3 regions of the Streptomyces sp. NPDC126510 genome follow, and region 1 is predicted to be linked to each of the others. Evidence: riboswitches for the same ligand, from Rfam matches in the RefSeq annotation. Region 1 holds a riboswitch; each other region holds the start of a gene.

Region 1 (9,651 bases):
AGCTGCTCCACGGGTACGGGCCCGGCGGACAGCTGGAGGAAGGAGAGCGCCTGCGGCATGGCCGAGACGACCTCGGCGACGGCGGCGGGCTCGTGCTCCGCGGGCTCCGGGTGGGCGAGCGACCAGGCGTCGAAGAGTGCGACCCAGCCGCGCAGCACGGCACTGTCGTCGCGGTCCCAGGCGCGCAGCCGCCAGCCGGGGCGGGCGCTGTCGCCGTGCACCTCGACGAGGCCGGCCAGGCGGGCGGTGTCCCAGTCGGCTCTGACCTGAGCCGGGGTCAGGCCCAATTCGCGGGCTGCCCGTTCGGCGGTCGCGTCGGAGAGGGTGGCTTTGCCGTCGTCGGTGGCGCTGTCCCGGCCGGGGCCGAGCGCGGCGTCCGCCCAGCGGGCGACGCGGGCCGCGTCGGCAAGACCTGAGCGAGCCATTCTGGCCAGCTCCGCCGGTGCCGGGGTGCCCTCCGGGGGGCGCGGCGCGGGGCGGCGCGAGCGCCGCTGGTTCATCACGGGAGGGGCGGCGGCCAGGGGTCGCGGGCGGACGAGTCGAAGCCTGGAGTCGCGCGGGATACGGGACGTCACGGGGGCAGTCTTCCGGTTGACGGTCCGAAAACCCAAACGGAATGTCACGGCGGGCGACGGGGATGGCCAACGCACCGGCTCGCGAGAGTGGTCGAGGGCCGTGAACCGGCCAGTGGTACGACGCTAAACGGAATCAGGCCGACCGGTCCGCGAGAAGCGGGAGGAGACGTGGTTGCGGCGGGGCGAAGGGGGCGTGAACGGGGGGTGTGTGAGAGGCCGCCGGAAGACGCGCGGCGGCGGGTGGACCGGAGGGCGCTCACATCAGGGGCGTCAGGAAGCGCCGCAGCGCCTCCTCGTAGCCGTCCGGGTCGGCGTTCCACATGGCGCCGTGGGGAGCGTCGGCGACGGTGCGGAGGGCGACCAGGTCGGGGCGGGCCTCGGCGAGCCGGCGCGACGGCTGCCAGGGGGCGACGGTGTCGCCCGGCCCGTGGACGACGAGCGCCGGGACGCGCAGCCCGTCGGACGGGGCCGTGCCCGCGACGCGGTCGCCGGTCAGGCCGGTGCGGCCCTGGGCGGCGCGGACCGCGAGGGGCAGCAGCGCGCCCGGCGTGCGGCGGGCCGAGGCGAGGGCGCGCAGGGTGGTCTCCCAGCTGAGCACCGGGGAGTCCAGGACGAGCCCGCACACGCGGTCACGCAGCCCCGAGTGCGCGGCGGCGTGCAGGGCCATGGTGGCGCCGGTGGACCAGCCGTGCAGGACGACCTGCCGGGCCCCGTGGCGCACGGCATGGCGGATCGCCGCGTCGACGTCGCGCCACTCGGTCTCACCGAGGTGGTTCAGGCCGTCGGGCGGGCGCGGCGCGCCCAGGTCGCCGCGGTAGGCGAGGGCGAGCACCGGGAAGTGGCCGCGGTGCAGGAATCCCATGATGTTCAGGGCGAGTTCCCGGGTGGTGCCCAGGCCGTGCACGGCGATCACCCAGGTGCTCCGCTTGCCCGGCACGAACCACGCGGGCAGGGCGCCGAGTTCGCCGGGGACGTCGACGTCGGCGTGTGCGAGTCCGAGGGCGGTGCCGGGATCGCCGACGTACACGTTCGGCGTGAGCCACACCTTGTCCCCGGATTTCAGCGTGCCGTGCGTGACGCTCTCCAGGCGGCGCACGACGGTGTCGGCGGGGGTCTGGGCGCCGGTCAGGACGGGGCCGACGACGGCGTGGGAGCCGTCGCCGGAGAGGCCGTAGCGGCCGGGGCGCAGGGCGGCGAGGTCACGGGTGAGGCGGATCTGCCCGGCGGCGGTGCCGTGCACGGTGAGCCGGGGTTCGGTGGGCAGGGGCCTGCCGGGGGGCGCCTTGAGCGCGGCGTCGCTGGCGAGCCGGCCGGCGGCCACCGCGGCGGCACCGGCCCCGATCACGGCGGTGACGGCAGCGGCCGTCGCTCTGGCAGTGCGCACGGCTCCAGTGTCCCGGCGGACGGCGCGGGCGACCAGTGGGAGGGAGCCGGGGAGTGAGGTCCGCGGCGGGCGCGGGAACGGCTCAGCCGCGCTGGCCGTAACCGCGCAGGCGCTCCCCCGCCTCCGTCAGCTGCTCCGGGGACAGCAGGCTCGGGGCCAGGCCGGGCACCGAGGAGGCGGTGAGCCACAGGCGGCACATCCACTCCAGCTGGGCGGTGCGGTCGTAGGCCTGGGCGAGGGTGCCGGCGTGGGTGAGGGTGCCGTGGTTCCGGAGGAGGCACCCGGAACGGCCGGCGAGGGCCCGGAGCATGTTCTCGGCCAACTCGTCGCTGCCGTACGGGGCGTACGGGGCGACCCGGACGGGGCCGCCGAGCGCGGCGGTCATGTAGTGGATCGGCGGAAGCTCGGTCACGAGTGTCGAGACGGCCGTGGCGTGCACGGCGTGGGTGTGGACGACGGCCAGCGCGTCGGTCGTGCGGTAGACGGCGAGGTGCATGGGCAGCTCGCTGGTCGGGACGAGGGTGCCGAGGACCTGCCGGCCGTCGAGGTCGACGCCGGTCACGTCCTCCGGCGTCAGCCGGTCGTAGGGGACGCCGGAGGGCGTGACCAGGACGGTGTCCCCGACGCGCACCGAGACGTTGCCGGACGTACCGACGACGAGTCCGTCCGTGACCGTCCGGCGGGCCGTCGTGACGAGGTCGTCCCAGGCGCGGGCCTCCTCGGGGCGCGCGGCCCCCCGGTGCGGCTCCCCCGCACTCGCCCGCACATCCGCCGCGCTCCCCCGCACGTCCGCCGTGCGCCGTTCGTCGCCTCGCTGCTCAGCCATGCCGCGATCCTGCCAGGCGGCGCTTCGAAGCGCCGCGGAAGCGGGGACTTCGTACACAACGGCGGCGGCACCCCGACGTGTGACCGGAACCTCTCCGACGGGCCACTCGAACGACTGAAGCGGTCCGCCCGCGGTGGCCGGTCCGCGGGGCCCCGGGAGGCCGTTCCGTGGCGGAATGCCGACCCCCTATTGCGGTCACCCCTGCGCCCCTCCCAGTTCATCTTCCGTTCACCCAGGTTCCCTACGTTCATCGAGCCAACAACCTCGAACGATTGCCTGGGTAAATGGAAAGCTTCTCGCTGATCCTCGCGATTGTGGTGGTAACCGCACTCGCGTTCGATTTCACGAACGGTTTCCACGACACCGCGAACGCGATGGCCACCACCATTTCCACGGGCGCCATGCGGCCCAAGGTTGCGGTGGCCATGTCCGCGGTCCTCAACCTGGTCGGCGCCTTCCTGTCCGTCGAAGTCGCCAACACGATCTCCAAAGGCCTCGTCGACGAGGCCGGCATCCGTCCCGAGGTCATCTTCGCCGCCCTGGTCGGCGCGATCCTCTGGAACCTGCTGACCTGGCTGGTCGGTCTGCCCTCCAGCTCCTCCCACGCCCTCATGGGCGGTCTGATCGGCGCCACGATCGCCTCGGCGGGCGTCGGCGCGGTGCACGGGGACGTGCTGGTCACCAAGGTGCTGATCCCGGCGATCGCCGCCCCGCTGGTCGCGGGCATCGCGGCGATGCTCGCCACGCGGCTGACCTACTCCCTCGGCAGCAAGGCCGACGGCAACGCGTCCAAGAAGGGCTACCGGGCCGGCCAGATCGCCTCCGCGGGCCTGGTCTCCCTGGCCCACGGCACCAACGACGCGCAGAAGACGATGGGTGTCATCACCCTCGCCCTGGTCGCCGGCGGCGCCGTCGCCCCCGACTCCGACCCGCCCATGTGGGTCATCCTCTCGGCGGGTCTCGCCATCGCGCTCGGCACCTACCTGGGCGGCTGGCGCATCATCCGCACCATGGGCAAGGGACTGACCGACCTCCAGCCGCAGCAGGGCTTCGCCGCCCAGACCTCCGCGGCCACGGTCATCCTGGCCTCCTCGCACCTCGGTTTCTCCCTCTCCACGACGCACTCCGTGTCCGGCTCGGTGATGGGTGCCGGGCTCGGCCGCAGGGGCGGTGTGGTCCGCTGGTCCACCGCGACGCGGATGTTCGTCGCCTGGGGTCTGACGCTGCCGGCCGCGGCCCTGGTGGGTGCTCTCGCCGAGTACGTCACCGGCTTCGGCAGCTGGGGCACCGCCGTGGTGGCCGTCTTCCTCGTCGCCTCCAGCGCGGCGATCTGGAAGCTCTCGCGGCGTGAGGTCGTCGACCACACCAACGTCTGCGACACCGAGGACACCGTCGAGGCGGAGCCGGCCGGTGTGGTGACCACGGCGATCGCCGCGGTGACGCCGCCGCCGGCGGGTGGCACGGCCGCCGCGCCGGAGGACCCGGTCCCCTCGTTCCCGTCGCAGGCCACCGCCGAGCGCACGCCGACCACGACCACCACGGTCTGACCCGCCACCGGTTACAAGGAAGAGTCTCCGATATGAAGATCGACTGGGCGGCCCTCGGCTCCGTCTTCGGTGTCAGCCTCGTGGTCACCGTGGCCCTCGTCGGCCTGTTCACCCTCGGCATCACCGGCCTGTCGCGCCGCGAGCGGGCGGCGGCGCAGGGCGGCTCCGCGGGGCTCGCCGTCACCGGCGCGTACGCGTGCTTCGCGGCGTGTGCGGCGGCCGTGGGGTACGGGATCTATCTGATCGTGGCCTGAGGGCCCGACCGACCGCACGTCGTGTCCACCGGGCGGCACGGGACTTCGGTCCCGTGCCGCCCGGTCGTCGTGCGAGGGCAGGGGCGATGTGGGGTTCTCCACACTCTCCCCGCGCAGGTCAACGGCAAGTTGACGGCGGTTCCCGGCCATGGTGGACTGCCGAGGCCAGTTACGGCGGCAGGAGAGGAAGCCGGTGCGAGTCCGGCGCGGTCCCGCCACTGTCACCGGGGTAGCAATCCCCGGGAGCCAGGAACTCTCACCGCCGGTCTCGTCGAACCAGGGCGTGGACACCCTGAGTGAGGACACATATCGCCATGCGCGGCTGCCGATCGAGGTTCAGCACCCCACCCCTGCCCGCCCTCCTGGCCGGTTGAGCCCATGGGTGCCGGTCGCGTCTTCGCGTACGGCGCCGCCGCCGGTCTGATCGGTGACCTGCTGCTCGGTGATCCTCGCCGGGGGCATCCGGTCGCCGCGTTCGGACGGGCCGCGGGTGCCGTGGAACGGGTGTTGTGGCGGGACCACCGCGGGTGGGGCGCGCTGCACACCGCCGCGTGTGCCGGAGGGGCCGTCGCCCTCGGGTCCGTCGCCGCGCGTGCCGTGCGGACGTCCCCCGTCGCGTCCGTCGCGCTGACCGCAGCCGCCACCTGGGCCGTCGTCGGGGGGACTTCACTCGCCCGGGAGGCGCGGACCATCGGGCGTGCCCTGGAGGCCGGGGACGTCGAGGCGGCCCGGGCGCGGCTGCCGCACCTGTGCGGCCGGGATCCACAGGCCCTCGACGCCGACGGCATGGCCCGCGCCGTGGTCGAGTCGGTCGCCGAGAACACCTCCGACGCGGTGGTGGGGGCGCTGGTGTGGGGCGCCGTCGGCGGGGTGCCGGGGCTGCTCGGGTTCCGGGCCGTCAACACCCTGGACGCCATGGTCGGGCACAAGTCGGCCCGCTACCGCCGCTACGGGTGGGCCTCCGCGCGTCTGGACGACCTCGCCGGGTGGCCGGGGGCGCGGCTGACCGCCGTGCTCGCCGCCCTGGCCGGGCCGGATCCGCGGGGGGCCGTGCGGGCCTGGCGGGCCGATGCGGCCGAGCATCCGAGTCCCAACGCCGGGCCCGTGGAGGCCTCGTTCGCGGGGGCGCTCCGGGTGCGGCTCGGCGGGACGCTCTCGTACGGCGGACGGGTGGAGCACCGGCCCGTGCTGAACACGCGGGGGCGGGCCGTCGGCACACACGACGTCGAACGGGCCGTGCGGCTGTCGCAGCGCGTCACGTGGCTCGCGCTCGGGGTGTGCGCCGGTGCGCGGTTGCTGATGAGCGCGCGGTCAACGAAAAGGGGGAACTGACATGAGCGGTGGGCTTCTTGTCGCCGGGACGACCAGCGACGCCGGCAAGAGCGTCGTGACCGCCGGGATCTGCCGGTGGCTGGTGCGCCAAGGCGTCAAGGTCGCGCCCTTCAAGGCGCAGAACATGTCCCTGAACTCCTTCGTGACGACGGAGGGGGCCGAGATCGGGCGGGCACAGGCCATGCAGGCGCAGGCCTGCCGCGTCGAGCCGACCGCGCTGATGAACCCCGTCCTGCTCAAGCCCGGTGGCGAGCAGAGCAGCCAGGTCGTGCTGCTGGGCAAGCCGGTCGGGGAGATGAGTGCGCGCGGCTACCACGGCGGCCGGCAACAGCGGCTGCTCGGGACGGTGCTGGACTGCCTGGAGCAGTTGCGGGGCACGTATGACGCGGTGATCTGTGAGGGGGCCGGTTCTCCCGCCGAGATCAATCTGCGGCGGACGGACATCGTGAACATGGGGATCGCCCGTAACGCCGGGCTGCCCGTGCTCGTCGTCGGCGACATCGACCGGGGCGGTGTGTTCGCCTCGTTCTTCGGGACGGTGGCCCTGCTGTCGCCCGAGGACCAGGCCTGTGTCGCCGGGTTCCTCGTCAACAAGTTCCGCGGGGACGTCTCCCTGCTGGAGCCGGGTCTGGAGATGCTGCACGGGCTCACGGGTCGGCGGACCTACGGTGTGCTGCCGTTCCGGCACGGGCTCGGGATCGACGAGGAGGACGGCCTCAGGGTCTCGCTGCGCGGGACCGTGCGGGAGTCCGTCGTCGCCCCGCCCGTGGGCGAGGACGTGCTGCGCGTCGCGGTCTGTGCCGTGCCGCTCATGTCGAACTTCACCGACGTGGACGCGCTGGCCGCCGAACCGGGCGTCGTGGTGCGGTTCGTGGACCGGCCGGAGGAACTGTCCGACGCCGACCTCGTCGTCGTGCCGGGCACCCGCGGGACGGTCCGGGCGCTGGAGTGGCTGCGTGAGCGGGGCCTCGCCGAGGCGCTGGTCCGCAGGGCCGCCGAGCAGCGGCCCGTGCTCGGCATCTGCGGCGGCTTCCAGATCCTCGGCGAGCGCATCGAGGACGACGTGGAGAGCCGCAGGGGTCGCGTCGACGGGCTCGGGATCCTGCCCGTGCGGGTGCGGTTCGCCCGCGAGAAGACCCTCACCCGGCCGCAGGGCGAGGCCCTCGGCGAGCGGGTCGAGGGTTACGAGATCCACCACGGGGTCGCCGACGTCATCGGCGGAGAACCCTTCCTGGACGGCTGCCGGGTCGGCCAGACCTGGGGCACGCACTGGCACGGCTCACTGGAGTCGGACGGCTTCCGGCGGGCCTTTCTGCGCGAGGTGGCGGCCGCCGCGGGCCGCCGTTTCGTGCCCGCGCCGGACACCTCGTTCGCCGCGCTGCGCGAGGAGCAGCTCGACCGGCTCGGCGACCTGATCGAACAGCACGCGGACACCGACGCGCTGTGGCGGCTCATCGAGTCCGGCGCGCCGCAAGGACTGCCCTTCATTCCACCGGGAGCACCCGCATGAGCACTGTGTTGTTGTTGTCGACCGCCGACACGGACCTGCTGGCGGCCCGGGCCGCCTCCGGTGCCGACTACCGGATCGGCAACCCGACCCGCGTGGACGTCCGGGAGGAGCTGCCGGCGCTGCTGGACGGGGCGTCCGTCGCCGTCGTCCGGCTGCTCGGCGGCAAGCGGGCCTGGGAGGACGGTCTCGCCGCGCTGAAGGCCTCCGGCGTCCCCACCGTGCTGCTCGGCGGCGAGGCCGTGCCGGACGCGGAGCTGATGGCCGAGTCGTCCGTCCCGGCCGGTGTCGTGGCCGAGGCGCTGAAGTACCTCGTGGAGGGCGGGCCGGAGAACCTCACCGAACTCGCCCGCTTCCTCTCGGACACCGTGCTGCTGACGGGCGAGGGGTTCGTCGAGCCGCGGAAGATGCCGGAGTACGGAGTCCACGGCGAGCGCGCCCGGGTGGAGGGCCGTCCGACCGTCGGCGTGCTCTTCTACCGGGCCCACGAACTGAGCGGCAACACCGCCTTCGTCGACACCCTGTGCGACGCCATCGAGGCGCGCGGCGCCAACGCGCTGCCCGTGTACTGCGGTTCGCTGCGCGGCGCGGACGCGGGACTGTACGAGATCCTCGGACAGGCGGACGCCCTGGTCGCGACCGTCCTCGCCGCGGGCGGCACCCACGCCTCGCAGGCCTCGGCGGGCGGTGACGAGGAGGCCTGGGACATCGGCGCCCTCGCCGAGCTGGACATCCCCGTGCTGCAGGGCCTGTGCCTGACGTCCTCGCGGCAGGCCTGGGCGGACTCGGACGCCGCCCTCTCCCCCATGGACGCCGCGATGCAGGTGGCGATCCCGGAGTTCGACGGGCGGCTCATCACCGTGCCGTTCTCCTTCAAGGAGCGGGTCGACGACGATATGGCCGACGTGCCCGTCTACGTCGCCGACCCGGAGCGTGCGGGACGCGTCGCCGGCATCGCCGTACGGCACGCGCGGCTGAGGCACAAGGACAACGCCGAGAAGAAGCTCGCGCTGGTCTTCACCGCCTACCCGACCAAGCACTCGCGGGTCGGCAACGCGGTCGGGCTCGACACCCCGGCCTCGGCGGTGCGGGTGCTGGACGCGCTGCGGGACGCCGGGTACGTCGTCGAGGGGCATCCGGACGAGGGTGACGAGCTGATCCACCGGCTCATCAACGCCGGCGGGCACGACGTGGAGTGGCTGACGGAGGAGCAGCTGGCCGCCGCGCCCGCGCGGGTGCCGCTGGCGGACTACCGGGCCTGGTTCGAGAAGCTCGACCCGGAGCTGAAGGACGCCATGACCGAAGCGTGGGGCGAGCCGCCGGGCAGCCTCTACGTCGACGGGGACGACATCGTGCTGGCGTCCCTGCAGTTCGGGAACGTCGTCGTGATGATCCAGCCGCCGCGCGGCTTCGGCGAGAACCCGATCGCGATCTACCACGACCCGGACATGCCGCCGTCCCACCACTACATGGCGGCCTACCGGTGGCTGGAGAACAGTTTCGGCGCCGACGCCATCGTCCACATGGGCAAGCACGGCACGATGGAGTGGCTGCCGGGCAAGGGGCTCGGGCTCGGCGGGGGCTGCGCCCCGGACGCGGTCCTCGGGGACCTGCCGCTGGTCTACCCGTTCATCGTCAACGACCCGGGCGAGGGCACCCAGGCCAAGCGGCGCGGGCACGCCACGGTCGTCGACCACCTCGTGCCGCCGATGGCCCGCGCCGACACCTACGGCGACCTGGCCAAGCTGGAGCAGCTCCTCGACGAGTACGCGCTCGTCTCCGACCTGGACCCGACGAAGGCCCCGACCGTGCGCGCCCAGATCTGGACGCTGGTCAAGGCCGCCGAACTCCACCACGACCTGCACGTCGACGAACAGCCGGACGACGCGGAGTTCGACGAGTTCGTCATGCACATCGACGGCTACCTGTGCGAGATCAAGGACGTGCAGATCCGCGACGGCCTGCACATCCTGGGCGGCGGTCCGGTCGGCGAGCCGCGCGTCAACCTCGTGCTGGCCGTGCTGCGCGCCTCGCAGGTGTGGGGCGGACAGGCCAACGCGCTGCCGGGCCTCAGGGCGTCGCTGGCGCGGCACTTCGGGCTGGTGGAGAAGGAGCTGCTGGCCGAGCCGGGCGCTCCGGTGAAGGTGCCCGTGGAGCTGACGGACCTGGTGGACGGCCCGGCACGCAGCGCCGCCGACGCGATCGACCTGCTGGAGCAGCTGTGCC
Region 2 (9,651 bases), on a different contig from region 1:
AACTGCGGGCCACCCGCGAGGCACACACCGGCGACGGCCACCAGGATGCCGACGAACTGCAGCAGGCCGGGGCGTTCACCCAGCATCAGCCCCACCCCGACCGGCACCGCCACACCGATCGAGCCCAGCGGCGAGACCACGCCCATCGGGCCGAGCGCGAGCGCCTTGTAGAAGGCGAGCATCGCCACCGGCCCGACCAGCCCGGCCGCCACGGCGAACCACAGCTGCGGCCCCGTCTCGCTCCAGCCGCCGGTCGCGACCACGACAGCGCCGAGCACCACCACAGCGATCGACTGCGAGACCACCACCACTGTGAGGGCAGGCATGCGCCGGGTCAGCAGGCCGCCTCCGAAGTCGGCCAGCCCCCACAGCAGGCTGGTGGCCAGGGCGAAGAGCGCTGTCATGGGACGAACCTCGCAGTACAGTGCAGTGAACGATCAGGTCAACCACACCATAGTGCAGCCTGCTGCACTGTGTCATACAAAATATTGGACGGAATGTGTCGGACCTCGACCTGCTGACCCAGTCCCTGGCGCGGAGCGTCAAGCACTGGCGCGCGGTGCGCGGCTTCACCCTGGACGTGCTCGCCGCCCGGGCCGGCGTCAGCCGCGGCATGCTCATCCAGATCGAGCAGGCCCGCACCAACCCCAGCCTCGGCACCGTCGTCAAGATCGGCGACGCGCTCGGCGTCAGCATCACCACCCTGCTCGACTACGAGCAGGGCCCGAACGTCCGCATCGTCCCCGCCGAGCAGGCCGTACGGCTGTGGCACACCGACGCCGGCAGCTACAACCGGCTCCTCGCGGGCACCGAGGCACCCGGCCCGCTGGAGATGTGGGACTGGCGGCTCATGCCCGGCGAGAGCAGTCCGTCGGACCCGCACCCCGCCGGCACGACCGAACTGCTGCACGTCACGGCGGGCGAACTCACCCTCACCGTCGACGGCGTCGAGCATCGCGTGCCCGCGGGTGCCAGCGTCCACTTCGAGGCGAACGTCCCGCACACCTACGGCAACACCGGTGACGCCCCCATGGAGATGGTCATGGCCGTCTCGGTGCCACCTGTGACCTGAGCCGGCGACACGGCTGCCGGCCTACGCCGCCATGTGGTGGGCCAGCGGGAGATGGGGGTCGCTCTCGCCCGGGGCCGGCTCCGGATCCGCGTGCACCAGGGCCGCGGTCAGGCGCGGTACGGCGTGCAGCAGCGCGTGCTCGGCCTCCACTGCGACGCGGTGGGCCTCGCGCACCGTCGCCTCGCCGTCCACCACGACCGCCACCTCGGCGCGCAGCCGGTGGCCGATCCAGCGCAGCCGGAGTTCACCCACCCCGCGCACCCCGGGCACCTCGGCCAGGGCCCGCTCGGCCCGGTCCACCAGGGCCGGGTCGACGGCGTCCATCACCCTGCGGAACACCTCCCGGGCCGCGTCCCGCAGCATCAGGCCGATCGCCGCCGTGATCGCCAGCCCGACGATGGGATCCGCCAGTTGCCACCCCAGGGCCGAGCCTGCGGCGCCCAGCAGCACGGCCAGGGAGGTGAAGCCGTCGGTCCGGGCGTGCAGGCCGTCGGCGATCAGCGCGGCCGAGCCGATCGAGCGGCCGACGCGGATGCGGTAGCGGGCCACCCACTCGTTTCCGGCGAAGCCGACGACAGCGGCCACGGCGACCGCCGGGACGTGCTCGACCGGGCGCGGATCCAGCAGCCGCTCGATGGCCGTCCAGCCCGCGAAGACGGCGGACGCCGCGATCGTCAGCACGATCACGAGGCCGGCCAGGTCCTCGGCGCGGCCGTAGCCGTAGGTGAAACGGCGCGTGGCCGCGCGCCGGCCCAGCACGAAGGCGATGCCGAGCGGGACGGCGGTCAGCGCGTCCGCCGCGTTGTGCACCGTGTCCCCGAGCAGGGCCACCGACCCCGACACAGCCACGACGACCGCCTGGGCCAGCGCCGTCACGCCGAGCACGGCGAGCGAGACCCACAGCGCCCGCATCCCGCGCGCCGAGGACTCCAGGGCGGAGTCGACCTTGTCGGCGGTCTCGTGGGAGTGCGGGGTGAAGAGGTGGGCCATACGGTGGCGCAGCGAGTGCCGGTGGCCGTGACCGTGGGCGGTTCCGTGGTCGTGCCCATGCGAGTGGTCCTGGGTGTGGGTGTGCTCGTGCCGTTCGCTCACGTGGATCCCCTTCCGGTGCGCGCGGGAGTGGACGTACCCGTGCCGTGCCGCCATTATGTGCGTATGAGCGCACGCATGCACCTGTCACATGCGCACGATGAGCATCCGCGCAGTCCGGGCGAGGAGCAGTTCGCCCTCGCCGCGGAGGTCCTCGCCCTGCTGGGGGACCGGACCCGGCTCGCCCTGCTGCACGCGCTGACCGGGGGAGAGGCCGACGTCACGACGCTCACGGAGGCCTGCGGGGCGGCCAGGCCGGCCGTCAGCCAGCACCTGGCGCGGCTGCGTCTGGCGGGCCTGGTGAACACGCGGAAGGAGGGCCGCCGGGTGATCTACTCGCTGCGCGACGGCCACCTGCGCAGGCTGGTCGACGAGGCACTGAACGTGGCCGACCACCGGCTCAGCGACCGCCCCCTGCACGACTGAGCACGGCTCGCTCGGCAGCGCGCCGCGGCCCCGACGGGCAGGGATCGCTCCGCGGGGCGCCGCGGCCCCGACGAGCACGGATCGCTCCGTGGGGCGTCTCGGCGAGTACGCGCCCTCCGCGGCGCCGTCACGACGCGTCCCCGCGCTCCGCGGCGCCGTTCCGACGCGTACGCCCACTCAGTAACGCGCCGCCGTCCCGAGGTATTGCTCGGCGAAGGCGGCCGCCGCGGCGGGCGAGGTGAACAGGCGGCGCAGCCGGGCGAGCGCGGTGCCCGCGCGGAACGGATCGCCCGCCGCCGTGCCGTGGAACACCTCGGCCAGCCACTGCGAGAACTCCTGGTAGTCCCACACGCGCCGCAGGCACGCCTGCTCGTAGCCGGCCAGACCGCTGTCGTCACCGGTGGCCAGCCGGGTGACCAGGGCGTCGCCCAGCAGGAAGGCGCCGTGCAGGGCGAGGTTCAGGCCCTTGGCGGCGATGGGGGCGATCAGATGGGCCGCGTCGCCGACGAGGTGCAGCCGGCCGTGCACCATCGGCTCGACCACGTAGTCGTGCATGTCCAGCACGCGCTTCTCGATCAGCCGTCCTTCGGTCAGCGGGGGCACGCCCGCCGCCCCCAGCCGCTGCTGAAGCTCCGACCAGACCCGTTCGTGCGGCCAGTCGTCCGGAGTGTCGCCCGGCGGGCACTGGAGGTAGTAGCGGGTCACCTCCGGGCCGCGGGGCATCTGGCCGGCGAACCCGCGCGGGTGGCAGCCGAACAGCACGCGGTCGGCGGACGGCGGCGCCTCGGCGAGCAGGGCGAGCCAGCCGACGCCGTAGTCGTGCCGTGCGATCCGCACCCGCTCGGGAGGGAGCGAGGCACGGGTCGCTCCGCGTGCCCCGTCGCACCCGGCGACGAAGTCGCAGTGCACCACCCGGCGTTCACCCGTCTCGGGGCAGATGTACGACACCGACGGCCGGTCGCTGTCGAGGTCGTGCAGCTCCACGTCCCGGACGCCGAAGCGCATCTCGCCGCCGCGGACGTCGGCGTACTCGCGCACCAGGTCCGTCACCAGCAACGGCTGGGGGTAGACGAAGTGGTGACTGCCCGTCAGCTCGCCGTAGGGGAACCGGTAGCGCTCCCCGTCGAAGCGGAACTCGCACGCGGTGTGCAGTTCCGCGCGGTCCAGCAGGTTCCTGGCGAGGCCCCGCTTCTCCAGGCCCCGGACGGCCCATTCCTCGATCACCCCGGCGCGGGGCCGCTGTTCGATGAACTCACGGGTCTCCGTCTCCAGCACCAGACAGTCGACGGACGCGGCCCGCAGGATGTTCCCGACGGTCAGACCCGCCGGACCGGCGCCCACGACAACGACTGGGAAGCGTTGCGGGGCGCCGGAGTCGGAGGGCGCAGAGGCGTGGGTCATGCGCACATTATGGAGGCCGGTCTCAGTGGACCGGCACCTCCGTGACGGCCACCTCCTCGATGCTCAGCTCGATCTCTCCGGACAGGGAGGCCGAGGCCCGGGCCCAGTAGTAGATCGCCAGCGAGAACACCGCGACGACCAGGATGTCCCACCACAGTCCGAGGTGCCCCTGGCCGCCGAATCCGCCCTGCCAGGAGATGACGCCCATGCCCAGCAGGTAGACGGGCAGCCACTGGGCGGCCTTCCAGTCGAGCCGGGGAGCGTCGGGCAGGCCCTTGCTGGTGGCGTACCAGGCGTAGCCGCCGAGCAGGACGTAGCCGAGGACGATGGCCACGCCGAGCCGCCACAGGGTGTCCCAGGTGGACCAGTAGATGATGAGGTTGGCCACCACGAACGACAGCGGTGAGAGGACCTTCCCGCCGGGCAGGCGGTAGGGGCGTTCCCGGTGCGGCAGCCGGTCCGCGAACACGCCGTAGGCCAGCGGGGCGCCCGCGTACATCAGCACGCTCGCCGAGGTGATGAAGCTGACCAGCTGCTGCCAGCTCGGGAACGGCAGGAAGCAGACCACGCCCGTCACGAAGGACACGATCAGCCCGAACCACGGCACGCCGCGCGCGTCGGTGCGGACGAAGAGCTTCGGCGCGTAGCCGTTGCGGGCCAGTCCGTAGGAGACCCGGGACGTGGCCGTCGTGTAGATCAGTCCGGTGCCGCCCGGGGAGACCACCGCGTCCAGGTACAGCACCACGCTCAGCCAGCCGAGGCCCAGCAGGGTCGCGAGCCCCGCCCACGGGCCGCTGATGCCCGGGTAGTCGAGCTTGGTCCAGCCGTGCGCGAAGGAGCCCAGCGGCAGGGCGGCGATGAAGACGATCTGCAGCAGGACGTAGATGGCCGCCCCGATGGCGACCGAACCGATCGTCGCGCGCGGCAGGTCCCGTTGCGGGTCCCGGCTCTCGCCCGCCAGCTGGATCGCCTGCTCGAAGCCCAGCAGGGCGAAGATGATGCCGCTGGAACTGACGGCGCTCAGCACACCGTGGGCGCCGAACGGCGCGAAACCGTGCTCGGTGAAGTTGCCCGGGTGGAAGTTGCCCGCCGCGATGATGAAGATCGCGGCCAGCGGCACGGCCACCTTCCACCAGGTGGCGGCGCTGTTGGTGTGCGCCAGGATCCGCACTCCGAGGAAGTTGACGACGACGAACACGGCCATCAGGACGACCGCGACGACGAAGCCGCTCGTCGTCAGGGTCCCGTCCTTCGGGTGCTGGAAGCCCTGCGCCCAGTGCCAGTGCCCGGCGTAGCCGATCATGGCCTCGACCTCGATCGGTGCCACCGTCGCGGCCTGGAGCCAGGAGAACCAGCCGAAGGACATGCCGGCCAGTCCGCCGAACGCGTAGTGCGGATAACGGGCGGTGCCGCCGGCGACCGGGAACATGCCGCCGAGTTCCGCGTGCACCAGTGCCAGCAGCACGATCGCCACCGCACCGATGAGCCAGGACAGGATCGCCGCGGGGCCGGCCGCCACGACGGCCTTCTCGGCGCCGTACAACCAGCCCGAGCCGATGATGGAGCCGACCGAGGCCCACATGAGCCCGATCAGCCCGACATCCCGGCGCAGGCCGTCTCTTTCCATGAATTCAGGGGCCTCTCATAAATGAACTCGGAGAGTTCAGTGAGCAAGAGGCCTCAGATTAGGAATGGACTGCCCGGAGGCAGAAGAGGAGTTGTGCACGCTTGACCGGGCGCGGGAAACCTTGACCGACTGCGGGTATTTCCTGGAGAACGCTTCAGGATTCCTGTACGCGGTGATGAGGCAGCCGTGGGATCTCGATGGCCGGGCAGCGGTCCATCACCATCTCCAGGCCCGCCGAACGGGTCCGGTCGTACGCCGCCTCGTCGATCACGCCGAGCTGGAACCAGATGCCCTTCGCGCCCTTGGCGACCGCCTCGTCCGCGACGGCACCGGCGAGGTCGCTGTTCACGAACACGTCCACCACGTCCACGTCGAAGGGGATGTCCGCCAGGCTCGCGTACCCCTTCTCCCCGTGCACCGTCTCCGCTTTGGGGTGCACCGGCACAACGCGCTTGCCGAAACGCTGGAGCACGGCGGCGACGCCGTACGCGGCGCGCTGCCGGTTCGACGACAGGCCGACCACGGCCCAGGTGTCGCCTAGCCCGGTGAGGATCCTGCGGACCGTTGCCTCGTCGCCGTACACCGGCGGCCTCCTCCGAAGTCGTGAACGAGCTGCTCTCCGTTCAACCCGTTCAACGGCTCCGGGTGCGCGGTGATTCCCCGGACGGCCCCCGTGATAGCTTGCCGAGGCCAGTCGAACCCATGTACGTGGGTCAGGGAATCCGGTGCGAATCCGGAACTGACGCGCAGCGGTGAGGGGGACGGGCGGGGCCTCGGCCACTGGACTCCTCCGCGGACGTCCGGGAAGGCGCTCCGACCCGGGTGAACCCGAGTCCGAAGACCTGCTGGCGGCCCCCGCGGCCGCGCGCGGCGGGGGAGCACCGTACGACCGGGCTCCGCGATCGGGCCCTCGACGACTGAGGACTGGTTCCCGTGCCCCTCGCCCGACCCTCCCGTGCCGCCGTCCTGCTCACCACCGGCTCCCTGCTGCTGACCGGCTGTGGCGGGAGCGCGTCCACCGACGCGAACGCCGCCGTCACGCTCACCGACTGCGGACACGAGGTCCGCATTCCCGCCCCGCCGAGACACGCCGTGTCCCTCAACCAGGGCACCACCGAGATTCTGCTCTCCCTCGGGCTCGCCGACCGCCTCGCCGGCACGGCCACCTGGACCGACCCCGTGATGAAGGGACTGGAGAAGGCCAACGCGAGGGTGCCGCGCATCGCCGACGACAACCCGTCCTTCGAACGCGTCCTGGACACCGAGCCCGACTTCGTCGCCGCCTCCTTCGTCTCCACCCTCGGCAAAGGCGGCGTCGCCACCCGCGAGCAGTTCGAGAAGCTCGGCGTCCCCACCTACGTCTCCCCCTCCGACTGCGCCGGCAAGGACAACTCGGGCGGCGGCGACGGCGCACGCGACAAGCCCCTGGACATCGACACCGTCTACGGCGAAGTCCACGACCTCGCGACCGTGTTCGGCGTGAAGAAACGCGGCGACGCGCTCGTGGCCTCCCTTCAGCAGCGCATGAGGAAGGCCACGAAGGGCATCGACGCCTCCGACGTCACTCTCCTGTACTGGTTCGCGAACTCCGAATCGCCCTACATGGCGGGCTGTTGCGGAGCACCCGGCATCATCACCCGGGCCCTCGGAGCGAAGAACGTCCTCGACGACACGCACGAGGAGTGGCCCCAGGTCAACTGGGAGACGGTCGCCGACCGCGACCCCGACGTCCTCGTCATCGGCGACCTGACCCGCGAGTCCCAGACCGCCGAGTCGGCCGCGAAGAAGATCGCCTTCCTGGAGTCCAACCCGGTCACCAGGACCATGGACGCCGTTCGGCACAAGCGGTACGTGCTGCTCAGCGGGCAGGCCATGAACCCGACGATCCGCACCGTCGAGGGCGTGGAACAGGTGGCCGCCGGGCTGCGCCGGTTCGGGCTGGCGAAGTGACCGCCCGGGAGCAGGGGCCGGTGGCCGCCGGGCCCGGGCGCCGGGCCGGGCTCGCGCTGGGCCTGGCCGGGGCCGTCGCGCTCATGACCTCCCTCGCCGTCGCCATCACCATCGGTCCCGCCGACCTCGGCGTCGCCGACGTGTGGTCCGTCGTGGCGGCCCATCTCGGGCTCGGCAGCTCCGGGCTGACGCCGATCCGCGACGGGATCGTCTGGCAGCTGCGACTGCCGCGCACCCTGCTCGCCGCCGTGTGCGGGGCCGGACTGGCCGTGTGCGGGGCGGTGATGCAGTCCCTGCTGCGCAACCCGCTCGCCGACCCGTTCGTGCTCGGGGTGTCCTCGGGCGCCTCCACCGGCGCGGTCCTCGTCGTCGTGCTGGGCGTGGGCGGCGGCGCCCTCCCGGTGTCGGCGGGCGCGTTCCTCGGCGCCCTGCTGTCGTTCGCGCTGGTGCTCCTGCTCAGCCACACCCTCGGCGGCACCACCGACCGGGTCGTCCTCGCGGGCGTCGCCGCCATGCAGCTCTTCTCGGCGCTCACCTCCTTCATCGTGATGACCTCCGCCGACGCCGAGACGACCCGCGGCGTGCTGTTCTGGCTCCTCGGCTCGCTCGGCGGTTCCGGCTGGACCGACGTGTGGCTGTGTCTGGCCGCGCTGGCGGTGGCGCTGGTGGTGTGTCTGTCGTACGCCCGAACCCTCGACGCCTTCGCTTTCGGGCAGGACGCCGCCGCCGCGCTCGGAGTGTCCGTCGCCCGCACCCGCCTGGTCCTGCTGTGCGTCACGGCCCTGCTCACGGCGGCCCTGGTCAGCTCGGCCGGGGCGATCGGCTTCGTCGGACTGGTCCTGCCGCACGCCGCCCGGGCCCTGACCGGCCCCGGGCACGCACGACTGCTACCGGTCACCGCCCTCGCGGGAGCGGTGTTCCTGGTGTGGGTGGACACCCTGGCCCGTACCGTCCTCGATCCGCAGGAGGTTCCGGTGGGTGTCGTGACGTCGCTGATCGGGGTGCCGGCGTTCGTGGCGGTGCTGTACCGGACCCGGAGGGTGCGGTGAGCGGCGCGGGGGCGCCGACGGGCGCGGGGCTGCGGGCCGACCGGGTCAGCCGCCGTGCCGACGGGCGTCTCATCCTGGACGGCGTCGCCCTCGCGCCGGAGACCGGCTCCACGGTCGGTGTCCTCGGCCCCAACGGCTCCGGCAAGTCCACGCTGCTGAGGCTGCTGGCCGGGCTGCTGTCGCCGTCCTGCGGAGTCGTCACCCTCGACGGCACGCCCCTGGCCGACCTGCCCCGCCGCACGGTCGCTCGCCGCCTCGCGGTCGTCGAGCAACAGTCGGACACCCAGGTCGAGCTGACGGTCATGGACGTCGTGCGGCTCGGCCGCGTCCCGCACCGCCGCGCCTGGACGCCCTCCTCGGCCGAGGACGAGCGGGCGGTGCGAGCCGCTCTGGAGTGCACGGGTCTAGCCGACCGGGCCGGACGGCTGTGGCACACCCTCTCGGGCGGCGAACGCCAACGGGTGCAGATCGCCCGCGCGCTCGCCCAGGAACCCCGCGAGCTCCTTCTCGACGAGCCCACCAACCACCTCGACATCCACCACCAGCTCGACCTGCTCGCCCTGGTCACCGCCCTGCCCGTCACCACCGTCGTCGCCCTGCACGACCTCAACCTCGCGGCGATGTACTGCGATCGGGTCGTCGTGCTGTGCGCGGGGAGGGTGGTGACGGCGGGCCCCGCGGGAGACGTCCTCACCGCGGAGCTCATCGCCGAGGTGTACGGGGTGCGGGCCGCCGTCTCCCGGGAAGGACCCGAAGGGCGGCCTCATGTGCGGTTCCTCGGGACACTGGACTGACAGGAGCGGCCGCCCGCGCCAGAGGTGAGCCGATCGCGCCACGATGGCCGGAAAACGCCCGGCCTTCCTGCGCGGGCCCGTCCGCCCGCCTACGCTCGCCTCGTGCTGCGCATCATCGACGCCCGAACCCGTGAGCCGGTCGACGCCGCCCCGGCCCGCCGGGGCCTGACCCGCGTCCAGGTGCACGCGTCGGACTCCGGCACGACGAACCTGCGGGTGCTGCTCGTCGGAGACCTGCTCGTG
Region 3 (9,651 bases), on a different contig from region 1:
GGGCCTGCCGACCGCCGTGCCGTGGCTGGCCCTGGCGGCCGTACCGGCCCTGGCGGTGGCCCTGTTGCCGCACCGGGAGAAGGGGACGGGCGCGGCGGTCTGACACCGTGCCGGCCTTCCGGGGCGACCGGGCGCCGTGAGTGTCACCCCGGCGTGCGACTCTTTCGCTCCGGGATTTCCCTGCCGGACCGTGCGAGGACACCGCTGCGGAGATCGGCGGTCATGCCGCGCCAGTATCCTGGGTCGGCTGCGGCACCCCCATCAATCCCCGCGCAGCAGCGGGGAGTTCGGCCTGCGGCGACGACCTTCCCCTATGCGTGAGACGAGGACGAGTGCTGCTAGCGGGCCGCTACCGGCTGGATGTGGAGATCGGGCGCGGTGGAATGGGAGAGGTCTGGCGTGCGTACGACGAGACGCTCGCCAGAGCAGTGGCCCTCAAGCTGCTGCTGCCCCAGGACACCGACGCCACGGCGGCCTCCCGGTTCCGTCTGGAGGCTCAGACCGCCGGACGGCTCAACCACCCCAACGTGGTCGGTGTGCTGGACTTCGGTGAGTTCGACAACCGGCTGTATCTGGTGATGGAACTGGTCGAGGGCGACAGTCTCGCCGGGGTGCTGACCGGCTCCGGCGCGCTGCCCGCCGAGCGGGTGGCCCTGCTCGCCGCGCAGGCGTCCGCGGGGCTCGCCGCCGCGCACGCGCAGGGCATCGTGCACCGGGACGTCAAACCGGCCAACCTGCTGCTGGACGCGGGCGGCACGCTCAAGATCGGGGACTTCGGCATCGCGCGGTTCCTCGACGACCCCGGCGCGGCGCTCACCGCCACCGGCCAGATCATCGGCACCGGCCTCTACCTCGCGCCCGAGCGGGCCCTGGGCAAGCCCGCGGGGCCCGCCTCCGACATGTACTCCCTGGGCTGCGTGCTCTACCAGCTCCTCAGCGGGCGCCCGCCGTTCGAGGCCGACACCGCGGTCGCCCTGCTCCACCAGCACCTCGACTCGGCTCCGGTGCCGCCGCGCGAGCTCGGTGTCGCCAATCTTCCGCCGGCGTTCGAGAGCTATCTCCTCGGTCTGCTCGCCAAACAGCCCGAGGACCGTCCCACCGCGCAGCAGGCCGCCGAGTGGTTCGCCCAGGGCGCCTGGCGGGGCCTGCCCGAGCCGCTGCCGGAGGTCTCGCCGCCGCCGCGGCCGAACACCGCGTCCCGCGCGATGCCCGCCGGGCCGGGACCGTACGCGACCGCCGAGACCGGCAGCCCGACCACCTACGCGCTGCCCGCCACCACGGGCCACCGCACCGCCGCCCGGGCGGCCCAGGCGGGGCGTTCGGGCCGCTCGCGCGGCGGTCATGGCAACCGGTCGAAGCTGGCCGCGACGGCCGCCGCCGCGGCCCTCTTCGTCGCCGCGATGCTCATCGGCATGCGCTGGTTCTCGCCCGACACGACCGCGGAGGGCACGGAACCCGACGCGTCCCCGAGCGCGAGCAGCCCCGCCGCCACGCCGTCCACCGAATCCGCCACGCCCGATTCCTCCGATCCGCAGGCCGACCCGGCGGCCGGACCGGGTGCCGCCGACACGCCCGCCACCGGCACCGTGGCCGATGTCACTCCGTCAACGCCGCCCCCTTCCCCGACGCCGTCCGCCTCCGCGCCGGGTGCCGCCACTCCGACGGAGGAAGCGGTCGACGGCGGCCCGCAGCAGCCGGAGCCGGAGAAGCCGGGCCAGGCCGGGGACGACGGGGAGAGCGACGACGGCGGGGACGACGACTGACACGGCCCGGACGTCGCGCGGCGGCACGTGCGCGGATCGCTTGGACCAGCCGGGGATGCGCCGGTATGCGAACGGGCGCCCCCTCGCGCGCCCCTTGGGTGGCTTGTCATCGCCCTTATCCCGGCCTTATTGTCACCAGGCCTTGGTGAACGGGAAATCCGGTGTGATGCCGGTGCGGCCCTCGCCACTGTGAATCGGGAAGTCCGGCTCCGGCCCTCACGGGCAGCCACTGGGTCCTTGCGACCCGGGAAGGCGGAGTCCGGGCGGTGGTACCCGTCAGCCAGGAGACCGGCCAAGGCGCGTCAACCATCCACGAGGTGCTGGAGAGGGTCTGCTGAGCCATGCACATAGCCGAGGGTTTCCTTCCTCCGGCGCACGCGGTCGCCTGGGGCGTCGCGTCGGCGCCGTTCGTCGTCCACGGGGTCCGGTCGCTCACCCGTGAAGTGCGCGAGCACCCCGAGAGCACACTGCTCCTCGGTGCCTCCGGCGCCTTCACGTTCGTCCTGTCCGCCCTGAAACTGCCGTCCGTGACCGGCAGTTGCTCGCACCCCACCGGCACGGGCCTGGGAGCCATCCTGTTCCGGCCGCCCATCATGGCGGTGCTGGGCACCATCACCCTGCTCTTCCAGGCGCTGCTGCTCGCACACGGCGGCCTGACCACGCTCGGCGCCAACGTCTTCTCCATGGCGATCGCCGGCCCCTGGGCCGGATACGCCGTCTACAAGCTGCTGCGGCGCGCCAACGCGCCGCTGATGGTGGCGGTGTTCTCCGGCGCGTTCGTCGCCGACCTGTCCACGTACTGCGTCACCAGCGTGCAGCTGGCCCTCGCGTTTCCCGACCCGGGCAGCGGATTCCTGGGCGCGCTCGGCAAGTTCGGTGCCATCTTCGCCGTCACGCAGATCCCGCTCGCGGTGAGCGAGGGCCTGCTGACCGTGCTCGTGATGCGCCTGCTGGTGCAGTCCAGCAAGGGCGAACTGACCCGGCTGGGCGTGCTCCTCGCCGAGAGGCAGACCAGGACCGAGACGGAGGCGGTGGCCCGATGAGCAGGAACACGAAGATCAACCTGGTGCTGCTGTTCGTCGTGGTGGCGCTCGCGGTGCTGCCCTTGGCCCTCGGCCTCGGCGACCACAAGAAGGAGCCGTTCACGGGCTCCGACGGCCAGGCCGAGACGGCGATCACCGAACTCAAGCCGGACTACGAGCCGTGGTTCTCACCGCTGTACGAGCCACCGTCCGGCGAGATCGAGTCGGCCCTGTTCTCCCTCCAGGCGGCCCTCGGCGCCGGTGTCCTCGCCTACTACTTCGGCCTGCGCCGGGGCCGCAGGCAGGGCGAGCAGCGGGCGCTGGAGCGGGAGGCCGACAGCGCGCTTCCCGGCGCCGCCGGGAAGTCCACCGCGGAACGGGACTGAGCCCGGGTGCTGCCGATCGACGCGGCGGCGCACAGCAGTCGCTGGCGCCGCCGCCATCCCGTGGACAAGGCCGTGCTCGGGCTCGGTCTCACCGTGCTCGCGATCTCCCTGCCGCCCTGGCCGGGCGCCGCCCTGGTCCTCCTGACGGCACTGGCGGTGCTGCTGGGGCCGGCCGGTGTGCCCGGACGGCGGTTGTGGCGGGCCTACCGGGTGCCGCTGGGCTTCTGTGTGACCGGCGCGCTGACGCTGCTCGTCCAGGTGGGCGGGCCAGGCGGGTTCGCCTCCCTCGCCGACGACGGGCCGGTGCGGGCCGGGGAGTTGCTGCTGCGGACCTCGGCGGCCTCCCTGGGCGTGCTGCTGTTCGCCTTCACCACGCCCATGTCCGACCTGCTGCCCCGACTGGTCCGGGCCGGGATTCCCGCGGCGGTCGTCGACGTCGCGCTCGTGACGTACCGGATGAGCTTCCTGCTGCTGGACTCGATGCGGCGCATCAGGGAGGCCCAGGCGGCCCGGCTCGGGCACACCGGCCGGGGCGCTCAGTGGCGTTCCCTGGCCGGGCTCGGCGCCACCGCGTTCGTCCGGGCCTTCGACCGGGCCGGCCGGCTCCAGGCCGGGCTCGCCGGACGCGGCTACGACGGCACCCTGCGGGTCCTGGTGCCCGAGGCCCGGGTCTCCGTCCGCTTCACGGCGGCCAGTTGCGCGCTGCTCGTCGCGCTGGCCGTCCTCACCCTCGTACTGGAAAGGCCGCTGACATGAGCGAGCCCGCCCTCGTCGCCCTGCGGGGCGCGTCCTTCGCCTACGAGGACGGCCCGACCGTGCTCAGCGGCCTCGACTTCGAGATCCGCGAGGGCCGCGCGCTGGCGCTGCTCGGCCGCAACGGCAGCGGCAAGACCACGCTGATGCGACTGCTCAGCGGCGGGCTGAAGCCGCACGAGGGGCGGCTGACGGTCGAGGGTCAGCCCGTGGCGTACGACCGCAGGGGGCTGACCCGGCTGCGGACGACCGTGCAGCTGGTGGTGCAGGACCCCGACGACCAGCTGTTCGCCGCGTCCGTCGAGCAGGACGTCTCGTTCGGGCCGCTGAACCTCGGCCTGGACGACACGCAGGTACGGGCGCGGGTGGCGGAGGCGCTCGCCGCGCTGGACATCGCGGCCCTGGCCGACCGGCCGACCCATCTGCTGTCCTACGGACAGCGCAAACGCACGGCCATCGCGGGTGCGGTCGCCATGCGACCGCGCGTCCTCGTCCTGGACGAGCCCACGGCCGGACTCGACCCCGACGGCCAGGAGCGGCTCCTCACCACCCTCGACGGGCTCCGTGCCGCCGGCACCACGGTCGTGATGGCCACCCACGACGTCGATCTCGCCCTGCGCTGGGCCGACGACGCGGCGCTCCTCACGCCGTCCGGTGTCCGCACCGGGCCCGCGGCCACGGCACTGGCCCGCACGGATCTCCTGCGGGAGGCGGGGCTGCGTCTGCCGTGGGGCGCCGCGGTGACGGAACTTCTGCGGTCCCAGGGGCTGTTGACCGAAACGGAGCGGGGTCCGCGTACACCGGACGAGCTCGCCGTGCTCGCGGGAGGGTGGTTGGGGGCGTCGGGCGGGTGAGAGTCCCGCGGCGGTGAGCACGGCCCGTCCCGGCGCGGGCAGGCCTCCCGCCGTGGCGCGGCGCCGGCCGAAACGCGCTTGTCCGGTGCCGCCGCGCGGCACTACGTTGCCGAGGTGGATCTCTTCTCCCGCACCTGGACGGCATTGCGCGCGGCGGTGGCCGACCTCTCCGACGAGGACTTCGGGCGGCCCTCCGGCTGCACGGGCTGGCTGGTGCGGGACCTGGTGTGCCACCTGATCGTGGACGCCCAGGACGTCCTGATCACCCTGGCCACCCCCTCCGACCGGGAACCGACCCGTGACGCGCTGACGTACTGGGACGTCTCCGGCACCCCGCCGACCGGTGACGACCCGCTCGACGCGCTGACCGTCCGGCTGGCCGCCGCGTACGAGGATCCGGGTCTGCTGAAGTTCCACCTGGACGACGTGGGCTCCGCCGCCGGGCGTGCGGCCCTGCTCGCCGACCCGGCCGGCCGGGTCGGCACCCGTGACGAGATCCTCACCGTGGGCGACTTCCTCTCCACCTATGTCCTGGAGTGGACGCTGCACCACCTCGACCTGATCGCCCACCTGCCGGGCGCGCAGCCGCCGCCCGCGGAGGGGCTCGTCCGGTCCCGGGAGATGCTGGAGCGGATCGCGGGGAGCCCGTTCCCGGACTCCTTCACCGATGTGGACGCACTGCTGATCGGCACCGGGCGGCGCGTGCCGACCGGGGCGGAGCAGGCCGGGCTCGGTGACCTGGCCTCCAGGGTGCCGCTCTACCTGGGCTGACTTCGCGGTCGCGAAGGGGTGGTGCGCAGGGCCGCCGTCGGACGGCTCCGGCCGGGGTGGGAGCATGGCCGCATGGACATCCGCCGCAGGAACAACGTCAACGTCATCGGCCCCGACGGCGCGCCGGTGCTGCTCCTGGCACACGGGTTCGGCTGCGACCAGAACATGTGGCGGCTGGTGGTACCGGCGCTGGCCGAGCGCTACCGGGTGGTGCTGTTCGACTACGTCGGCTCCGGCGGCTCGGACCTCGCGGCGTGGAGCGAGGAGCGGTACTCCTCGCTCCAGGGGTACGCCGCCGACGTGGTCGACGTCTGCGAGGAGCTGGACCTGCGGCAGGCGGTGTTCGTGGGGCACTCGGTCAGTGCCATGGTCGGAGTGCTGGCGGCGCAGGCCGCGCCGGAGCGGATCGGGGCGCTCGTGATGGTGACCCCCTCGCCCTGCTACATCGACGACGAGGGCTACCGCGGCGGCTTCAGCACGGAGGACATCGACGAGCTGCTCGCCTCGCTGGAGGCGAACTACCTGGGCTGGTCGTCCGCGATGGCCCCGGTGATCATGGGCAACCCGGAGCGGCCGGAGCTGGGCCAGGAACTCACGAACAGCTTCTGCGCCACCGACCCCGACATCGCCCGGGTCTTCGCCCGTACGACCTTCCTCACCGACAGCCGCGAGGACCTGAAGGGCGTGGCCGTGCCGACCCTCGTACTGGAGTGCGAGCAGGACGCCATCGCACCCCGTGAGGTCGGTGCCTACGTGCACGCGGCGATCCCCGCCTCCCGCCTGGTCACGCTCGATGCCACCGGGCACTGCCCGCAGCTCAGCGCGCCGCAGGCCACCACCGCGGCGGTCCTCGACTTCCTGGACTCCCTGAAGTGATGTGTCGCACGGGCGGCGTGCCGGAACCCACCGGGACAGGGGGCGAGGCGAGCACGGACGCGGCGTTCACCGCGCTGCTGGAGGACAGCGCGGAGGACCTGTACGAGTCCGCCCCCTGCGGCTACCTGTCCACGATGATGGACGGCACCATCGCCAAGATCAACAGCACGCTGCTGGACTGGCTCGGCCTGGAGCGTGAGGCCGTCGCGGGTCGCAAGCGCTTCGCGGATCTGCTCACCATCGGCGGGAAGCTGTACCACGAGACGCACTTCGCTCCGCTGCTGCGCATGCAGGGCGAGGTGCGGGGCATCGCCCTGGAGATACGGCGCCAGGAGGGCGGCCCGCTGCCGGTGCTGGTCTCGGCGGTGATCAAGTACGGCACCGAGGGCGAGCCCCTGCTGAACCGGATCACCGTCTTCGACGCCTCGGACCGCCGCGCCTACGAGAAGGAGCTCCTGCGCCGGCGCCAGGAGGCCGAGCGGGCCCGCGCCGAGGCGGACGAGGCCCGGCGCCAGGCCGAGGCCGACCGGGCCAGGCTGGCCGACGCCCTCGCCGTCCTGCAGCGTTCCCTCGTGCCGGACTCGCTGCCCGCCGTACCGGGCCTGGAGACGGCCGTGCACTACCACACGGCGTCGCCGGACCAGCTCGGCGGCGACTTCTACGACCTCTTCCCCGTGGCCGGTGGCCGGTGGGCGTTCTTCCTCGGCGACGTGTGCGGCAAGGGCCCCGAGGCCGCGTCCCTCACCTCGCTGACCCGCTACACCCTGCGTGCCGCCGCCCACCACGACCCGGATCCGGCGTCGGCGCTGAGCACGCTGAACGCCGTCCTGCACGAGCGGTACACCGGCGACGGCAACCCCCGGTACTGCACCTGCATCTTCGGGACGGTCGAGCCGGGCGGCGAACACGGACGCGCCGTGGTGCGCCTCGCCTCCGGCGGCCACCCGCCGGCCCTCGTCCTGCGGGCGGACGGCCGAGCCGAATTCCTGCCGACCCCCGGCGGCCTGCTCATCGGCGTCGTCCCCGGCGCGCCGATCGGCACGGCCGAGACCGTCCTGGAGCCCGGTGAGACGCTGGTGCTGTACACCGACGGCCTCACCGAGGCCCGCGTCGGCCCCGGCCGCGACGACCTGTACGGCGAGGACGCCCTGCACGCCTTCGCCACCGATCACGCTCCCGCCGCACCGCACGAGGTGATCACCGCCCTCACCGGGTTGCTCGATGGCTTCGGCGACGGTCTCGACGACGACACCGCGCTGCTCGCCCTCGGCGTTCCCGCCACCCCTTCCGTCACAGCCCCTACAACGAGTCACACCTCATGAACCCGCTCACCATCAGACAGCTCGACACCACGACGGGGCCCGTTCTGCACGTGGCCGGCGACCTGGACTACGACCAGGCTCCCGTCCTGCGCGGCCGGCTCGACCATCTGCCCCTGTCGCCCGGGCATTGCCTGGTCCTGGACCTGTCGGGCCTCTCGTTCTGCGACTCCTCGGGCATCACCGCCCTGCTCGCGGCCCGCCAGCACGCCCTGGCCGCCGACGCCGACATCGCCCTGGCCGCCGTACCGGCGAACCTGCTACGCGTCCTCACCCTCGTCGGCCTCGACCAGGTCTTCACCCTGTGCCCGGACTCCAGCGCCGCGTCATGACCCGTGCCGGAGGGCGGGCCGGACGAACACCGGCTTGAGGTGTTTCTCCGGCAGCGCGGCCGGGAGGTCCTCCCAGTCGATGACGTGGGACACCACCTTCCCGGGATCGACCGTGCCGGAGGCGGCGAGTGCCAGGGCGTCGGGGAGGTGGGCGCGCACGCTGTCGCGGGCGACGCGCAGGGTGACGCCGGTGAGATACATGTCGAGCAGGGGCAGCTCGCCGGGACGGAAGTGGTTGCCCGCGCTCTCGCAGATCCCCTCGGGCGTCAGGCACCTGACGGCGAGGCCGAGCTGGTCGACGCGGCCGGTCGCCTCGACGGCGATGTCGCAGCTGTGCGGCAGGGGCTCCAGGGTCTCGGCGGTGGTGGCGCCGAAGGCCCGGGCGAGGGCGCGGTGTTCGGGGTCGGGGTCGACGTAGAGGACGTCGGAGGCGCCGAGCGCGCGGGCGATGTCGCAGACGTAGAGGCCGATGCTGCCGCGGGCCACGACCAGGACCCTGGCTCCGGGGCGCGCCGTGAGGTGCGGGGCGACCAGGCGCCAGGCCAGGGACCAGTTGTCGCTCGCGGAGGCCAGGGCGACGGGGTCGAGGCCGTCGGGCAGCGGAACCAGCATGGCGTCGGCGTAGGGCACGCGGACCAGGTCGGAGAAGAGGCCGCCCCAGCTGCCGCCGATCGGCGCGCCGTACATGGCCATGTAGGGCACGGTGGTGCAGTGCGCGGTCAGCCCGGTCCGGCAGCGGTCGCAGGTGCCGCAGTTGATGGACCAGGGGACGACGACGAGATCGCCGGGGGCCACGGCGGTGACGGCGTCGCCGGTCTCCACGACCCGGGCGACGCACTCGTGGCCGAGGGCGAAGGGTGGTTCCACGCTGTATCCGATGTGCGGCTTCCGCCGCGTGGCGTGACCGGCGAGGATGGCGGAGTCCACGTCACAGGGGGTGGCGGCCACCGGGGCCACGATCGCCTCGCCGTCGGACCGGAGCTTCGGGTCGGGCACTTCGCGCCATTCGACGGTGCGCCGGGCGATGTAGGTCAGTTCACGCATCGGCCCTCTGTCCCTTCGCGAGGGCGACGAGGTCGGCGTGGCGGACGACGGAGCCGCCGGCGCCCCAAGTGCCGTCGGGCTGTTCGTGCACCAGGACCCACACGCGCGGGGCGTCGTCCGGGGCGAGTCCGGCGGCGGCCAGGACGGTCTTCGTCACCTCCTCGACCAGGCCTGCCGTGCGGCGCTCGGACAGGGCGCCCTGCGGGACGGTGACCTCCACCAGAAAGCGCAGCGCGTCGTCCTCGGCGGTCGTCTGGGCGCCTTCGGGTAGTTCGACGAGGTAGCTCCACGCCTGGGAACGGAAGAACGCCGTGTCGGGTGTGCCCTCCCAGCGCAGCAGCGTCGCGGCGAGGTCGCGCCGGACGCTGCCGCGGCCCTCCTCGGTCAGGGCACCGGCGGGAGCGGTGAGCCGGATCATCGGCATGGGCAGACCTCTCTCTTCGTGCGTCGTCTCGGCCGACGCCGCTCTATGACAGTCGTTATAAAGCACGGCCACGCTAGACTATGACGGCTGTTATAGCCAGTGGGGTC

The links. A riboswitch is a leader RNA that binds a small molecule or an ion and turns the genes downstream of it on or off. The one in region 1 is predicted to bind cobalamin.
Region 2: it holds a riboswitch for cobalamin, as region 1 does, so the genes downstream of both, ABTX60_RS31035 (ABC transporter substrate-binding protein) here and ABTX60_RS03695 (cobalamin biosynthesis protein) in region 1, are expected to answer to the same signal.
Region 3: it holds a riboswitch for cobalamin, as region 1 does, so the genes downstream of both, ABTX60_RS21400 (energy-coupling factor ABC transporter permease) here and ABTX60_RS03695 (cobalamin biosynthesis protein) in region 1, are expected to answer to the same signal.

What each region holds. Positions count from the first base shown of each region.
Region 1 is NZ_JBEORR010000002.1:387,602-397,252, reverse strand. It holds gene ABTX60_RS03720 (hypothetical protein) at 1-575, opposite strand, end outside; gene ABTX60_RS03715 (alpha/beta hydrolase) at 832-1,959, opposite strand; gene ABTX60_RS03710 (class II aldolase/adducin family protein) at 2,042-2,785, opposite strand; gene ABTX60_RS03705 (inorganic phosphate transporter) at 3,070-4,332, shown strand; gene ABTX60_RS03700 (hypothetical protein) at 4,365-4,586, shown strand; cobalamin riboswitch at 4,722-4,864, shown strand; gene ABTX60_RS03695 (cobalamin biosynthesis protein) at 4,965-5,918, shown strand; gene ABTX60_RS03690 (cobyric acid synthase) at 5,920-7,428, shown strand; gene cobN (cobaltochelatase subunit CobN) at 7,425-9,651, shown strand, end outside.
Region 2 is NZ_JBEORR010000026.1:45,113-54,763, reverse strand. It holds gene ABTX60_RS31070 (EamA family transporter) at 1-404, opposite strand, end outside; gene ABTX60_RS31065 (XRE family transcriptional regulator) at 500-1,072, shown strand; gene ABTX60_RS31060 (cation diffusion facilitator family transporter) at 1,094-2,164, opposite strand; gene ABTX60_RS31055 (ArsR/SmtB family transcription factor) at 2,228-2,587, shown strand; gene ABTX60_RS31050 (4-hydroxybenzoate 3-monooxygenase) at 2,765-3,988, opposite strand; gene ABTX60_RS31045 (APC family permease) at 4,011-5,615, opposite strand; gene ABTX60_RS31040 (CoA-binding protein) at 5,770-6,198, opposite strand; cobalamin riboswitch at 6,305-6,465, shown strand; gene ABTX60_RS31035 (ABC transporter substrate-binding protein) at 6,549-7,565, shown strand; gene ABTX60_RS31030 (FecCD family ABC transporter permease) at 7,649-8,614, shown strand; gene ABTX60_RS31025 (ABC transporter ATP-binding protein) at 8,611-9,408, shown strand; gene ABTX60_RS31020 (hypothetical protein) at 9,511-9,651, shown strand, end outside.
Region 3 is NZ_JBEORR010000014.1:91,964-101,614, forward strand. It holds gene ABTX60_RS21390 (MDR family MFS transporter) at 1-103, shown strand, start outside; gene ABTX60_RS21395 (serine/threonine-protein kinase) at 318-1,763, shown strand; cobalamin riboswitch at 1,890-2,074, shown strand; gene ABTX60_RS21400 (energy-coupling factor ABC transporter permease) at 2,105-2,806, shown strand; gene ABTX60_RS21405 (energy-coupling factor ABC transporter substrate-binding protein) at 2,803-3,171, shown strand; gene cbiQ (cobalt ECF transporter T component CbiQ) at 3,178-3,927, shown strand; gene ABTX60_RS21415 (energy-coupling factor ABC transporter ATP-binding protein) at 3,924-4,778, shown strand; gene ABTX60_RS21420 (maleylpyruvate isomerase N-terminal domain-containing protein) at 4,893-5,549, shown strand; gene ABTX60_RS21425 (alpha/beta fold hydrolase) at 5,622-6,425, shown strand; gene ABTX60_RS21430 (PP2C family protein-serine/threonine phosphatase) at 6,425-7,747, shown strand; gene ABTX60_RS21435 (STAS domain-containing protein) at 7,744-8,076, shown strand; gene ABTX60_RS21440 (zinc-dependent alcohol dehydrogenase) at 8,071-9,120, opposite strand; gene ABTX60_RS21445 (tautomerase family protein) at 9,113-9,544, opposite strand.